Regions from separate parts of the Streptomyces monticola genome, predicted to be linked through region 3. Evidence: riboswitches for the same ligand, from Rfam matches in the RefSeq annotation. Region 3 holds a riboswitch; each other region holds the start of a gene.
What was found. A riboswitch is a leader RNA that binds a small molecule or an ion and turns the genes downstream of it on or off. The one in region 3 is predicted to bind cobalamin.
Positions count from the first base shown of each region.

Region 1: it holds a riboswitch for cobalamin, as region 3 does, so the genes downstream of both, ACFQVC_RS11925 (ribonucleoside-diphosphate reductase subunit alpha) here and ACFQVC_RS03345 (energy-coupling factor ABC transporter permease) in region 3, are expected to answer to the same signal.
Region 2: it holds a riboswitch for cobalamin, as region 3 does, so the genes downstream of both, ACFQVC_RS20920 (cobalamin biosynthesis protein) here and ACFQVC_RS03345 (energy-coupling factor ABC transporter permease) in region 3, are expected to answer to the same signal.

Region 1 is NZ_JBHTCF010000004.1:165,783-170,846, forward strand. It holds gene ACFQVC_RS11915 (carbon starvation CstA family protein) at 1-1,129, shown strand, start outside; gene ACFQVC_RS11920 (YbdD/YjiX family protein) at 1,129-1,389, shown strand; cobalamin riboswitch at 1,542-1,665, shown strand; gene ACFQVC_RS11925 (ribonucleoside-diphosphate reductase subunit alpha) at 1,800-4,217, shown strand; gene ACFQVC_RS11930 (ribonucleotide-diphosphate reductase subunit beta) at 4,331-5,064, shown strand, end outside.
Region 2 is NZ_JBHTCF010000008.1:286,698-291,761, reverse strand. It holds gene ACFQVC_RS20930 (inorganic phosphate transporter) at 1-1,036, shown strand, start outside; gene ACFQVC_RS20925 (hypothetical protein) at 1,072-1,293, shown strand; cobalamin riboswitch at 1,450-1,595, shown strand; gene ACFQVC_RS20920 (cobalamin biosynthesis protein) at 1,762-2,709, shown strand; gene ACFQVC_RS20915 (cobyric acid synthase) at 2,706-4,214, shown strand; gene cobN (cobaltochelatase subunit CobN) at 4,211-5,064, shown strand, end outside.
Region 3 is NZ_JBHTCF010000001.1:820,400-825,463, reverse strand. It holds gene metE (5-methyltetrahydropteroyltriglutamate--homocysteine S-methyltransferase) at 1-2,341, shown strand, start outside; cobalamin riboswitch at 2,490-2,675, shown strand; gene ACFQVC_RS03345 (energy-coupling factor ABC transporter permease) at 2,706-3,521, shown strand; gene ACFQVC_RS03340 (energy-coupling factor ABC transporter substrate-binding protein) at 3,518-3,949, shown strand; gene cbiQ (cobalt ECF transporter T component CbiQ) at 3,956-4,708, shown strand; gene ACFQVC_RS03330 (energy-coupling factor ABC transporter ATP-binding protein) at 4,705-5,064, shown strand, end outside.

The DNA.
Region 1 (5,064 bases), on a different contig from region 3:
GAAGATGATCCAGAAGGAGTCGCAGGTCCGCCTGATCGGCTACGGCTCCATGCTCACCGAGTCGTTCGTGGCGATCATGGCGGTGATCGCGGCGTGCATCATCGAGCCCGGTCTGTACTTCGCCGTCAACTCGCCCGCGGGCGTGATCGGTTCCACCGTGGAGTCCGCATCGCAGGCGGTGCAGGGCCTTGGATTCACCATCTCGCCCGAGCAGTTGACGCAGGCCGCCAAGGATGTCGAGGAGGCCTCGCTGCTCTCCCGCACCGGTGGCGCCCCGACCTTCGCGCTCGGTATGTCGGAGATCTTCTCCGCCGTGATCGGCGGTGCCGGGCTCAAGGCCTTCTGGTACCACTTCGCGATCATGTTCGAGGCGCTGTTCATCCTGACCACGGTGGACGCGGGCACCCGTGTCGGCCGCTTCATGCTGCAGGACACGCTCGGCAACGTCTGGAAGCCGCTGCGCGACGTCAGCTGGAAGCCGGGCGTCTGGCTCACCAGCGCGGTCGTGGTCGGCGGCTGGGGCTACTTCCTGTGGGTCGGCGTGCATGACCCGCTGGGCGGCATCAACCAGCTGTTCCCGCTGTTCGGTATCGCCAACCAGCTGCTCGCCGCCGTCGCCCTCGCCGTGTGCACCACGCTGCTCATCAAGTCCGGGCGCCTCAAGTGGGCCTGGGTGACCGGCATTCCGCTGGTCTGGGACGCGGCGGTCACCCTGACCGCGAGCTGGCAGAAGGTGTTCTCCGACGACCCGAAGGTCGGCTTCTTCGCGCAGCGCGACAAGTACCAGGCCGCGATCGACTCGGGCGCGGATCCGCTGCCGCCCGCGAAGACCGTCGACGACATGCACACCGTGGTCACCAACTCCACGGTGGACGGCGTCCTTTCGGCCCTGTTCGCGGTCCTCATCCTGGTCGTCCTCGCGGACGCGGCGCGGGTCTGCGTCAAGGCCATCCGCAAGCCCGGTACGGCCAAGCTCTCCGAGGTGCCCTACGTCGAGTCCAAGGTGGTCGCGCCCGCCGGGCTCTGGGCCACCAAGGAGGAGAAGGCCGAGCTGGCGGCGGTGGGAGCCGGCGGCGGCGACGCCGGCGGCTCGAAGGACGATGTGCCCGCCGGGTCCGGGTCGTCCTGATGGGCACCCCGGGCTCCGCGCACCACCCGGCTTCCCCGGGCGCCGCGCACTCCTCGGCCTCCCCGGGCACCGCGAACTCCTTCTGGGCGCGCGCCCGTTACTGGTGGCGGGAGCTCACGGGCGAGGCGGTGTACGACCGGTATGTCGCCCATGCCCGGGCCTGTGCGCCCGGCACCGAGGTCATGTCGCGGCGCGAGTTCGAGCGCGAGCGGATGGACGCGCGCGAGGCGGATCCGCGGGAGGGCTTCCGCTGCTGCTGAGTCGCCGCCGGGCTCCCGCTGAGCCCTCGACGAGTTCCCGCAGGGTTCCCGCCGAGCCGTCAGCGGGCTCCCCGCCGGGCCACGACTGAGCCACGACCACCGGAGCGCGACACAACATATGGGGGCTGCCACAACAGGCGGCCCCCACATGTATGCTCGTGCTCGCTGTCGTCGCAGGGGAATCCGGTGCAAATCCGGAACTGTCCCGCAACGGTGTATCGGTGCGCTTTTGCGTACCCGTCAAGTCCGAAGACCTGTCGACAGTGCGCCCGTGCCGCCCGGCTCGGGTGCCAACGACGTCCGGGTCTCGCGGAATGGGCCGGTGGACGCGATGCGGTGTGCCGTTCGCCAGGCCTCCGCTACGCCGCCATCCCCCGCAAGGCCCCGAGCCGAGCGAGGGAGTGCTCCACGTGACCATCGCGCCAGCCGATCCCGTCTCACCCCAGACGGAACGCCGTGCCGACCACCAGGTCGAACCGGAACGGGCGGGTGACGCCCCCGGAACCGCGCTCCTGCGCACCCTGACCGAGCTGACCGCCGATCTGCCCGACACCGACCCGGGCCGGGTCGCGGCCGCCGCGCTGCGCGGCCGGAACGCCGGTTCGGACGAGGCGGAGCTGCGCGAACTGGCCACGGAGGCGGCGGCGGGACTGATCTCCGAAGACCCGGCGTACGCCCGGCTCGCCGCCCGGCTGCTCACGCTCGCCATCGCCGACGAGGCCGCGTCGCAGGGCGTCACCACCTTCACCGAGTCCGTCGCGACCGGCCACCGCGAGGGCCTGATCGCCGACCGCACCGCCGAGTTCGTACGCCGTCACGGCGCCCGGCTCGACGCGCTCATCGCCACCTCTGTCGACGAGGGCGCCGACGACCGCTTCGGCTACTTCGGACTGCGCACCCTGCACAGCCGCTATCTGCTGCGGCACCCGCTGACCCGCAAGGTCGTCGAGACGCCGCAGCACTTCATGCTGCGGGTGGCCGCCGGACTCGCCGAGGGCGAAAGCGAGCGCGCCCTGGAGGAGGTCGAGGCCCTCTACGGCCTGATGAGCCGCCTGGACTATCTGCCGTCCTCGCCGACGCTCTTCAACTCCGGCACCCGGCACCCGCAGATGTCCAGCTGCTATCTGCTCGACTCACCGCTCGACGAACTCGACTCCATCTACGACCGCTACCACCAGGTGGCCCGGCTCTCGAAGCACGCCGGCGGCATCGGGCTCTCGTACTCCCGTATCCGCAGCCGGGGTTCGCTGATCCGGGGCACGAACGGGCACTCCAACGGCATCGTCCCGTTCCTCAAGACCCTGGACGCGTCGGTCGCCGCCGTGAACCAGGGCGGGCGGCGCAAGGGCGCGGCCGCGGTCTACCTGGAGACCTGGCACTCCGACATCGAGGAGTTCCTGGAGCTGCGCGACAACACCGGCGAGGACGCCCGGCGCACCCACAATCTGAATCTCGCGCACTGGATCCCGGACGAGTTCATGCGCCGGGTCGCCGCCGACCAGGACTGGTCGCTGTTCTCCCCCGCCGACGTGCCCGAGCTCGTGGACCTGTGGGGCGAGGAGTTCGACGCCGCCTACCGGGCGGCGGAGGCCAAGGGCCTCGCCCAGCGGACCCTGCCCGCGCGGGATCTGTACGGCCGCATGATGCGTACCCTCGCGCAGACCGGCAACGGCTGGATGACCTTCAAGGACGCCGCCAACCGCACCGCCAACCAGACCGCCGAGCCCGGCCACACGGTGCACTCGTCGAACCTGTGCACCGAGATCCTGGAGGTCACGGACGACGGCGAGACGGCGGTCTGCAACCTGGGGTCCGTGAACCTGGGCGCCTTCGTCGACCCGGACGCCGGTGCCGACGGCATCGACTGGGAGCGGCTCGACGCCACCGTGCGCACCGCCGTGACGTTCCTCGACCGTGTCGTGGACATCAACTTCTATCCGACCGAGCAGGCGGGCCGGTCGAACGCCAAGTGGCGCCCGGTGGGCCTGGGCGCGATGGGCCTGCAGGACGTCTTCTTCAAGCTGCGGCTGCCCTTCGGCTCCGACGAGGCCAAGGCGCTGTCCACCCGGATCGCCGAGCGCGTCATGCTCGCCGCGTACGAGGCGTCGGCCGAACTCGCCGAGCGCAACGGCCCGTTGCCCGCCTGGGAGAAGACCCGCACTGCGCGCGGTGTCCTGCACCCCGACCACTACGGCGTACAGCAGCACTGGCCCGAGCGCTGGGCGGCGCTTCGGGAGCGGATCGCCGCCACCGGCATGCGCAACTCGCTGCTTCTGGCGATCGCCCCGACGGCCACCATCGCGTCCATCGCGGGCGTCTACGAGTGCATCGAGCCGCAGGTCTCCAACCTCTTCAAGCGCGAGACGCTGAGCGGGGAGTTCCTGCAGGTGAACGCCTATCTGGTGGCGGACCTGAAGCGCCTCGGCGTCTGGGACGCCAAGACCCGCGAGGCGCTGCGCGAGGCCAACGGCTCGGTGCAGGGCTTCAGTTGGGTTCCCGAGGAGATCCGCGACCTGTACCGCACGGCGTGGGAGATCCCGCAGCGCGGCCTGATCGACATGGCCGCCGCCCGCACCCCGTACCTCGACCAGGCACAGTCGCTCAATCTCTTCCTGGAGACGCCGACGATCGGGAAGCTCTCCTCGATGTACGCGTACGCCTGGAAGCAGGGCCTGAAGACGACGTACTACCTGCGCTCGCGCCCGGCCACCCGGATCGCCCGCGCCGCCGGTTCGAACCCGGCCACTCCCGTCCCCGCGCAGGCCACGACGGAAGAAGCCGTCGCCTGCTCCCTGGAAAACCCCGAGTCCTGCGAGGCCTGCCAGTAATGACCGCCGCACCCGAGAAGACCGAGACAACCGCGAAGGCCGCGAAGGCCGAGAAGGCCGAGAAGGCCGAGAGGAATCTGCTCGACCCGGGCTTCGAGCTGACCCTGCGCCCCATGCGTTACCCGGACTTCTACGAGCGCTACCGGGACGCCATCAAGAACACCTGGACCGTCGAGGAGGTCGACCTCCACTCCGACGTGACCGACCTCGCCAAGCTCTCACCCGGCGAGCAGCACATGATCGGCCGCCTGGTCGCCTTCTTCGCGACCGGCGACTCGATCGTGGCGAACAACCTGGTGCTCACCCTCTACAAGCACATCAACTCCCCCGAGGCGAGGCTCTACCTGAGCCGTCAGCTCTTCGAGGAGGCCGTGCACGTCCAGTTCTATCTGACGCTGCTCGACACCTATCTGCCCGACCACGAGGACCGCAACGCGGCCTTCGCGGCGGTGGAGAACATCCCGTCCATCCGCGAGAAGGCCGAGTTCTGCTTCAAGTGGATGGACTCGGTGGAGGAGATCGACCGCCTGGAGACCCAGGCGGACCGGCGCCGCTTCCTGCTCAATCTGATCTGCTTCGCGGCCTGCATCGAGGGCCTGTTCTTCTACGGCGCCTTCGCGTACGTGTACTGGTTCCGCTCCCGCGGCCTGCTGCACGGTCTGGCCACCGGCACCAACTGGGTGTTCCGGGACGAGACGATGCACATGAACTTCGCCTTCGAGGTCGTGGACACCGTCCGCAAGGAGGAGCCGGAGCTCTTCGACGACCGGCTGCGTGAGCAGGTCACCGACATGCTCAAGGAGGCGGTGGAGGCCGAGCTGCAGTTCGCCCGCGACCTGTGCGGCGA
Region 2 (5,064 bases), on a different contig from region 3:
GGCCCTGGTGGGTGCCATTCTCTGGAACCTCCTCACCTGGCTGGTGGGACTGCCCTCCAGCTCGTCGCACGCCCTCATGGGCGGTCTGATCGGCGCCACCATCGCCTCCATCGGGATCAGCGGGGTCAACGGCGGTGTCGTCGTGACCAAGGTCCTGATCCCCGCGATAGCCGCCCCGCTCGTCGCCGGTATCGCCGCGCTCCTGGCCGCGAAGCTGGCGTACAAGCTCGGCAAGAACGCCGGTGAGAAGTCCAGCGCCAAGGGCTACCGCTCCGGGCAGATCGCCTCCGCCGGTCTCGTGTCCCTCGCGCACGGCACCAATGACGCGCAGAAGACGATGGGCATCATCACCCTGGCCCTGGTCGCCGGTGGCGCGCTCGCGCCCGGCTCCAACCCGCCGGTCTGGGTCATCGTCTCCGCCGGACTCGCCATCGCCCTCGGTACCTACCTCGGCGGCTGGCGCATCATCCGCACCATGGGCAAGGGCCTCACCGACCTGCAGCCGCAGCAGGGCTTCGCCGCCCAGACCTCGGCCGCCGCGGTCATCCTGGCCTCCTCCAACCTGGGCTTCTCGCTCTCCACCACGCACTCCTGCTCCGGCGCCGTCATGGGCGCGGGCCTCGGCCGCAAGGGCGGTGTGGTGCGCTGGTCGACCGCGACCCGGATGTTCATCGCCTGGGGCCTGACCCTGCCGGCCGCCGGACTGGTCGCCGCGGGCGCCGAGTTCGTGGCCCGCCAGGGCGACTGGGGCATCGCGGCCGTCGCCGTCTTCCTCGTCGCCTCCTGCGCCGCGATCTGGTTCATCTCCCGCCGCCAGGTGGTCGACCACACCAATGTGGTCGCCGACGACACGGACAGCGCCGGCGTGCCGGCCGAGCCCGCGGGCGTCGTCACCACCGCCATCGCCGCGGTCACACCGCCGCCGGCCGCCACGACCGCCGTGGCCGAAGAGGCGGACGACGTCCGCAAGACCACCGTCCACGCCTCGTCGGGCGCCGTCGCGGACCCCGCGCGGCCCGCCGGTGCGACCGTCTGAGCCCGGCTCACGGTCCGAGTTAAGGAACACGCATGATCGACATCGACTGGGCGGCGCTCGGCTCCGTCTTCGGCGTCAGCCTCGTGGCGACGGTCGCCCTGGTGGGACTGTTCACCCTCGGCATCGCCGGCCTCTCCAAGCAGGAGGCGGCCACGGCGCAGGGCGGCTCCGCGCCGCTCGCCCGCACCGGCGCCTACGCCTGCTTCGCGCTGTGCGCGGCGGCCGTGGCGTACGGGATCTTCCTGATCGTCGCCTGACGGCACCATCGCCGGTACCCGTACCGGTCGGATCCGCGAACCGCCCCGCGGCGGCCTCCACCCGAGGTCGCCGCGGGGCGGTTTTCCGTGCGCCGCGGACCGGTTCGCTGTGGGGCTCCGCACACTCTTCCGCCGCAGGTCAAACCTGAGTTGACGGGCGTTCGCGGGCGTGGTGGACTTCCGGAGCCCATACGGCGACATGGAGAGGAAGCCGGTGCGAATCCGGCGCGGTCCCGCCACTGTCACCGGGGTTCACCCGAACCCCGTGAGCCAGGAACTCTCGCCGCCGTATCCGTCGAACCAGGGCGCGGACCCTGAGTGAGGACAACATCGCCATGCACGGCTGCCGTTCGGCTGTCTCCAGTACGTCGTCCCGTACGTCCAGAACATCCAGTACGCCCAGTGCTGCCCGTACGTGCAGTACCTGCTGTGCCCCGCCCCTTCGAGGCGTGACGGCCGGCTGAACCCGTGCGTGCCGACCGTGTCTTCACGTACGGCGCCGCCGCCGGGCTCCTCGGCGACCTCCTGCTCGGCGACCCCCGTCGCGGGCACCCGGTCGCCGCGTTCGGCCGGGCCGCGGGTGCCGTTGAGCGAGTCCTCTGGCGCGACCACCGCGGGTGGGGCGCGCTGCACACCACCGTGTGCGTGGGCTCCGCCGTGGGCGCCGCCGCGCTCGCCGGCGCCGCCGTACGCCGCTCCCCCGCCGCCTCACTCGCGCTGACCGCCGCCGCCACCTGGGCCGTGGTGGGCGGTACTTCGCTCGGCCGTGAGGCGCGCGCCATCGGCGGTGCGCTCGCCGCCGGGGACATCGACGTGGCGCGTGAGCGGCTGCCGCATCTGTGCGGACGCGACCCCGCCGCCCTCGACGCGGACGGCATCGCGCGCGCCGTCGTCGAATCCGTCGCCGAGAACACCTCCGACGCCGTGGTCGGCGCCCTGGTGTGGGGCGCGGTGGGCGGAGTGCCGGGGCTCGTCGGGTTCCGGGCCGTGAACACGCTCGACGCGATGGTCGGTCACAAGTCGGCCAAGTACCGCCGCTACGGCTGGGCTTCGGCGCGGCTCGACGACGTGGCCGGATGGCCGGGGGCACGTCTGACGGCGGCGCTCGCGGTGGCGGCGGGCCGGGACCGGCGCGGGGCCGTGCGGGCCTGGCGCGCGGACGCTGAGCGGCATCCGAGCCCCAACGCGGGCCCGGTGGAGGCGTCCTTCGCGGGCGCGCTCGGGGTACGGCTCGGCGGGACCCTGTCGTACGGCGGGCGCGTCGAGCACCGGCCGGTGCTCAACTCCGCGGGGCGCCGGGCCGAAGTCCGTGACATCGAGCGGGCCGTGCGGCTTTCACGGCGCGTGAGTTGGGCGGCGCTCACCGTGTGTGCGGCCGCGCGCATCCTCGTACAGAAGAAGAGGCGTACCTCATGAGCGGTGGACTACTGGTCGCCGGGACCACATCCGACGCCGGGAAGAGCGTCGTCACCGCCGGGATCTGCCGGTGGCTGGCCCGCAAGGGCGTCGCCGTCGCGCCCTTCAAGGCGCAGAACATGTCGCTGAACTCCTTCGTGACACGCGAAGGCGCCGAGATCGGCCGTGCGCAGGCCATGCAGGCGCAGGCCGCACAGATCGAGCCGACCGCGCTGATGAACCCGGTGCTGCTCAAGCCCGGCAGCGACCGCAGCAGCCAGGTCGTCCTGATGGGCAGACCGGTGGGCGAGATGAGCGCACGCGGCTACCACGGAGGGCGCCAGGAATCGCTCCTCGGCACCGTCGTGGACTGTCTGGAGCAGCTTCGGGGCACGTATGACGCGGTGATCTGTGAGGGAGCGGGCAGTCCCGCCGAGATCAATCTGCGGCGTACCGACATCGTGAACATGGGCGTCGCCCGCGCCGCCCGCTTCCCCGTCGTGGTCGTCGGGGACATCGACCGGGGCGGGGTCTTCGCCTCGTTCTTCGGTACGACGGCACTGCTGAGCGCGGACGACCAGGCCCTGGTCGCCGGGTACTTGGTGAACAAGTTCCGCGGCGACGTGTCGCTGCTCGAACCCGGGCTCGACATGCTGGAGCGGCTCACCGGGCGGCGTACGTACGGCGTCCTGCCGTTCGCGCACGGGCTCGGCATCGACGAGGAGGACGGGCTCCGGGTGTCCTTGCGCGGGGCCGTACGCGAGTCCGTCGTCGCACCGCCCGTCGGGGACGACGTGCTGCGCGTCGCCGTGTGCGCCGTACCGCTGATGTCCAACTTCACCGATGTCGACGCCCTGGCCGCCGAGCCGGGTGTCGTCGTGCGGTTCGTGGACCGGGCCGAGGAAATCGTCGACGCCGACCTGGTCGTGGTGCCCGGAACACGCGGCACCGTCAAGGCACTTGAGTGGCTGCGCGAGCGCGGCCTCGCGGACGCCCTGGCACGCCGGGCCGCCGAAGGGCGGCCGGTGCTGGGGATCTGCGGCGGCTTCCAGGTGCTCGGCGAACACATCGAGGACGATGTCGAGTCGCGCGCCGGGGCCGTCGACGGGCTCGGCCTGCTGCCCGTGCGGGTCCGGTTCGAGAGCGAGAAGACCCTCGCCCGGCCGGTGGGCGAGGCACTCGGCGAGCCCGTCGAGGGCTACGAGATCCACCACGGAGTGGCCCGGGTGACCGGCGGCGAGGCCTTCCTCGACGGCTGTCGCGTCGGCGCCGTGTGGGGCACCCACTGGCATGGCTCGCTGGAGTCCGACGGCTTCCGGCGGGCGTTTCTGCGGGAGGTGGCGCGGGCCGCGGGACGGCGGTTCGTGCCCGCCCCCGACACGTCGTTCGGCGCGCTGCGCGAAGAGCAGCTCGACCGGCTCGGCGATCTGATCGAAGAACACGCGGACACGGATGCGCTGCTGCGCCTCATCGAGACCGGCGCGCCGTCCGGTCTCCCGTTCATTGCTCCGGGGGCACCCTCATGACCGTTCTCCTTCTGTCCACCGCCGACACCGATCTGCTCGCCGCGCGGGCCTCCGGTGCTCCGTACCGGATCGGCAACCCGACCCGGGTCCATGTCACCGAGGAGCTGCCCGGGCTCATCGAGGGCGCCGACATCGCCGTCGTACGTCTCCTCGGCGGCAAGCGCGCCTGGGAGGACGGGCTCGCCGCGCTCAAGGCGTCCGGCATCCCGACCGTGCTGCTCGGCGGGGAGAGCGTGCCCGACGCCGAGTTGATGGCCGAGTCGTCCGTGCCCGCGGGTGTCGTGGCCGAGGCCCTGCGCTATCTCGTCGAGGGCGGGCCCGGGAACCTCGTCGAGCTGGCGAGGTTCCTGTCCGACACCGTCCTCCTGACCGGCCATGGCTTCGCCGAGCCGCAGAAGATGCCGGAGTTCGGGCTGCACGGCGGCCACACCCCGGTCGCCGGGCGGCCCACCGTCGGCGTGCTCTTCTACCGGGCGCACGAGCTGTCCGGGAACACCGCCTTCGTCGACACCCTCTGCGACGCCATCGAGGCGCGCGGCGCCAACGCCCTTCCCGTGTACTGCGGTTCGCTGCGCGGCGCCGACCCCGCCCTGTACGAACTGATCGGGCAGGCCGACGCCCTGGTCGCCACCGTCCTCGCGGCGGGCGGCGCCCACGCGTCGGAGGCCTCGGCCGGCGGTGACGAGGAGGCCTGGGACATCGGCGCGCTCGCCGAGCTGAACATCCCGGTCCTGCAAGGCCTTTGCCTGACCTCCTCGCGCGCCGCCTGGGACGACTCCGACGCCGCACTCTCCCCCATGGACGCCGCGATGCAGGTGGCGATCCCCGAATTCGACGGCCGCCTGATCAC
Region 3 (5,064 bases):
AGCCACATCCGCATCCGGCGCCGCCGCATCCGCGGCCCGCACCGCCGGCGCCACCGTGTACGGCTACCCCCGCCAAGGCCAGAACCGGGAGCTGAAGAAGGCGATCGAGGGCTACTGGAAGGGCAGGACCGACGCCGAGACCCTGCGCCGCACGGCCGCCGAACTGCGCCGCACCACCTGGCAACAGCTCGCCGACGCCGGTCTGCACGAGGTGCCCACCGGTGACTTCTCGTACTACGACCACGTCCTGGACACCAGCGTCATGGTCGGCGCGATCCCCGACCGCCACCGCGCCGCCGTCGACGCGGACCCGCTCGACGGGTACTTCGCGATGGCCCGCGGCACCCAGGACGTGGCGCCCCTTGAGATGACCAAGTGGTTTGACACCAACTACCACTATCTCGTCCCGGAGTTGGGCCCCGACACCGTCTTCACCGCCGACCCGGGCAAGCAGGCCGCCGAGCTCACCCAGGCCCTGGCGCTCGGGCACACCCCGCGCCCGGTCCTGCTCGGCCCGGTCACCTATCTGCTGCTCGCCAAGCCGGCCCCCGCCGCGGCGCCGGACTTCGAGCCGCTGACCCTGCTCGACCGGCTGCTCCCGGTGTACGCCGAGGTCCTCGCCGATCTGCGGGCGTGCGGCGCCGACTGGGTGCAGCTCGACGAGCCCGCCCTGGTCCAGGACCGCTCCCCCGCCGAACTCAACGCCGCCGCCCGCGCCTACCGCGATCTCGGCGCCCTCACCGACCGGCCGAAGCTCCTGGTCGCCTCCTACTTCGACCGGCTCGGCGAGGCCCTGCCGGTCCTGGCCAAGGCGCCCGTCGAGGGACTCGCCCTCGACTTCACCGGGCCCGCCGCCGCTCAGGTCGACGACCTGGCCGCCGTCGGCGGGCTGCCGGGCAAGCGCCTGGTCGCGGGGGTCGTCGACGGCCGCAATGTGTGGATCAACGACCTGGAGAAGTCCCTGGCCACCCTCGGCACCCTGCTCGGCCTGGCCGACCGCGTCGATGTGGCCGCCTCGTGCTCGCTCCTGCACGTCCCCCTGGACGCCACCGCCGAAAGGGGCCTCGACCCGCAGATCGCCCGCTGGCTGGCCTTCGCCCGGCAGAAGACCGCCGAGATCGCCACACTCGCCCGTGGCCTGACCCGGGGCACCGACACCATCACCGCCCAACTCGCCGCCAACCGCGCCGACTTGGCATCGAGGAGCGGATCGCCCCTCACCCATGACCCGGCGGTACGCTCCCGCGCCGCGGCCGTCACCGACGCCGACACGCGCCGCTCCCAGGCCTATCCCGAGCGGGCCGCCGCCCAGCGCGAGCGGCTGCGGCTGCCGCTGCTTCCGACCACCTCCATCGGCTCCTTCCCGCAGACCGGCGAACTGCGCACCGCCCGCGCCGATCTGCGCGCGGGACGCCTCGGCCCGGACGCGTACGAACAGCGCATCGAGGCCGAGATCCGCGAGGTCGTGGCCTTCCAGGAGAAGACCGGCATCGACGTCCTCGTGCACGGCGAGCCCGAACGCAACGACATGGTGCAGTACTTCGCCGAGCAGCTCACCGGCTATCTCGCGACGCAGCACGGCTGGGTGCAGTCCTACGGCACCCGCTATGTCCGCCCGCCGATCCTGGCCGGCGACATCGCACGGCCGCAGCCGATGACGGTGCGCTGGACCACGTACGCCCAGTCCCTCACCGAACGGCCGGTCAAGGGCATGCTCACCGGCCCGGTCACGATGCTCGCCTGGTCCTTCGTCCGTGACGACCAGCCGCTCGCCGACACCGCGCGGCAGGTCGCCCTCGCCCTCCGCGACGAGGTGAACGACCTTGAGGTGTCCGGGAGTTCGGTGATCCAGGTGGACGAGCCCGCGCTGCGCGAGACGCTGCCGCTGCGCTCCGCGGGACACCCCGCCTACCTCGCCTGGGCGACGGAAGCCTTCCGCATCGCCACCGGCGGCGCGAGCCCCGGCACCCAGATCCACACCCACATGTGCTACGCCGAGTTCGGCGACATCCTGCGGGCCATCGACGACCTCGACGCCGATGTCATCAGCCTGGAGGCCGCCCGCTCCCATATGCAGGTCGCCGATGAACTCGCCGGCGCCGGCTACCCGCGCGAGGTCGGGCCAGGCGTCTACGACATCCACTCGCCGCGCGTGCCGGGCACACAGGAAGCGATCGCCCTGCTGCGCAAGGGCCTTGGGGCGATCCCGGCCGAGCGGCTCTGGGTGAACCCGGACTGCGGCCTGAAGACCCGCGGCTGGCCGGAGGTGCGCGCCGCCCTGGAGAACCTCGTCGCCGCCGCCCACGAGGTCCGCTCCACCCTGCCCGCCACGGGGCGCTGACGCTGCCCGCCGGCGGGCGCTGACCGTTCCCCGGACGCGTCCCGGAACGGGCGCCGCCCCCTCTCAGCAGGGCGTACGCCGTGGTGGTGCAGGTACGTGTGCACCACCACGGCCGGGCGGCCGCAGTTGTCAGCGCCGCGCTCGCGCAATAAGGTCGCCACGCCTTGGTGTACGGGAAACCGGTGTGATGCCGGTGCGGCCCTCGCCACTGTGAATCGGGAAGTCCGGCTCCAGCCCTCTGCGGGCAGCCACTGGGTGCATACGCATCCGGGAAGGCGGAGTACGGGCGGTACGACCCGTCAGCCAGGAGACCGGCCAAGGTGCGTTGTCCATCCACGAGGTGCTGGAGAGGGTCCGCTGAACCATGCACATAGCCGAGGGTTTCCTCCCGCCGGCGCACGCCGTCGCCTGGAGCGTCGCGTCCGCGCCTTTCGTCGTCCACGGAGTCCGCTCCCTCACCCGTGAGGTCAGGGAGCACCCGGAGAGCACCCTGCTCCTCGGCGCCTCCGGTGCCTTCACTTTCGTCCTGTCGGCCCTGAAACTGCCCTCGGTGACGGGCAGTTGCTCGCACCCGACGGGTACGGGGCTCGGCGCCATCCTGTTCCGGCCGCCGATCATGGCGGTGCTCGGCACCATCACCCTGCTCTTCCAGGCGCTGCTGCTCGCCCACGGCGGGCTCACCACCCTGGGCGCCAATGCCTTCTCCATGGCGATCGTCGGGCCCTGGGCGGGATACGGCGCCTACCGGCTCCTGAAGCGGTACGGCGCACCACTGATGGTCGCCGTGTTCTTCGGCGCGTTCGTCGCCGACCTGTCGACGTACTGCGTCACCAGCGTCCAGCTGGCCCTGGCCTTCCCGGATCCGGCCAGCGGATTCCTGGGCGCCCTGGGCAAGTTCGGGGGCATCTTCGCCGTCACGCAGATCCCCCTCGCGATCAGCGAAGGGCTGCTCACCGTCCTGGTGATGCGGCTGCTCGTGCAGTCGAGCAAGGGCGAACTCACCCGGCTCGGAGTGCTGCTGCAGCGCAAGCAGAACGGACAGCAGAGCGGGCAGCGGACCGTGCAGCAGACCGGACAGCAGAGCGAGCACCAGACCGGGCAGCAGAACGGGCAGCAGAACGGGCGTCCCGCCGAGCAGGGGGCGCCGCAGGACACGGAGCCGGAGGTCGGTACCCGATGAGCCGCAACGCCAAGATCAACGCCCTGCTCCTCCTCGCCGTCGCGGCCCTCGCCGTGCTGCCGCTGGCGCTCGGGCTCGGCGACCACAAGAAGGAGCCGTTCGCGGGCTCCGACGGTGAGGCCGAGGCGGCGATCACCGAGATCGAGCCGGACTACAAGCCCTGGTTCTCGCCCCTGTACGAACCACCGTCCGGCGAGATCGAGTCGGCGCTGTTCGCCCTGCAGGCGGCGATCGGCGCGGGTGTGCTCGCGTACTACTTCGGGCTGCGCAGGGGGCGCCGGCAGGGCGAACAGCGGGCGGCCGCGGCGCAGTCGGAGCGGTCGCAGCAATCGGAGCTGTCGCAACAGTCAGAGCAGTCAGAGCGGTCGGAGCAGTCGCAGCGGTCATCGACACCGGAGGGCTCCACCGCCGGACCCGGTCGGGACTGAGCCCGCGTGCTGCCCATCGACGCGGCGGCGCACAGCAGTCGCTGGCGCCGCCGCCACCCCGTGGACAAGGCCGTGCTCGGCCTCGGCCTCACCGTGCTCGCGATCTCCCTGCCGCCGTGGCCGGGCGCGGCCCTGGTGCTCGTCGCCGCGGCCACGGCGCTGCTCGGCCCGGCCGGGGTGCCGGCGCGCAAACTGTGGCGCGCCTACCGCGTCCCGCTCGGCTTCTGCGTCACGGGGGCCCTGACCCTGCTGGTCCAACTCGGCGGCCCCGACGGCTTCGTGACGCTCGCCGACGGCGGCCCCGCGCGCGCCGGGGGCCTGCTCCTGCGCACCTCGGCCGCCTCACTCGGGGTCCTCCTGTTCGCCTTCACCACACCGATGTCGGATCTGCTGCCACGCCTGGTGAAGGCGGGGGTACCGGCGGCGGTCGTGGACGTCGCGCTCGTGACGTACCGGATGAGCTTTCTGCTGCTGGACTCCATGAGCCGGATCCGGCAGGCCCAGGCCGCGCGCCTCGGCCACACCTCCCGCGGCGCCGCCTGGCGTTCACTCGCCGGGCTCGGCGCCACCGCGTTCGTGCGCGCCTTCGACCGGGCCGGCCGCCTGCAGTCGGGGCTCGCCGGACGCGGCTACGACGGCACCCTGCGCGTGCTCGTGCCCGAGGCCCGGATATCGCGGCGCTTCGTGGCCGGGAGCGCGGGGCTCCTGGTGGCGCTGACGGCCCTCACCCTCGTACTGGAAAGGTTCCCACTGTCATGAGCGAGCGGAGTGAACCCGGCGGCCCTGCCGGACCGCAGGGGCCGGGGCCCGGGGATCCACGTGATCCGCTGGTCTCGCTGAGCGGTGCCTCCTACGCGTACGAGGACGGGCCGACCGTCCTCAGCGGACTGGACTTCGCCGTGTCCGAGGGCCGTGCGCTCGCGCTGCTCGGGCGCAACGGCAGCGGCAAGACCACCCTCATGCGGCTGCTCAGCGGCGGACTGCGCCCGGACACGGGCCGCCTTGCCCTCGCGGGACGGCCGGTGTCCTACGACCGCGCGGGCCTGACCCGGCTTCGCACCACCGTCCAGCTCGTCGTGCAGGACCCGGACGACCAGCTGTTCGCCGCGTCGGTG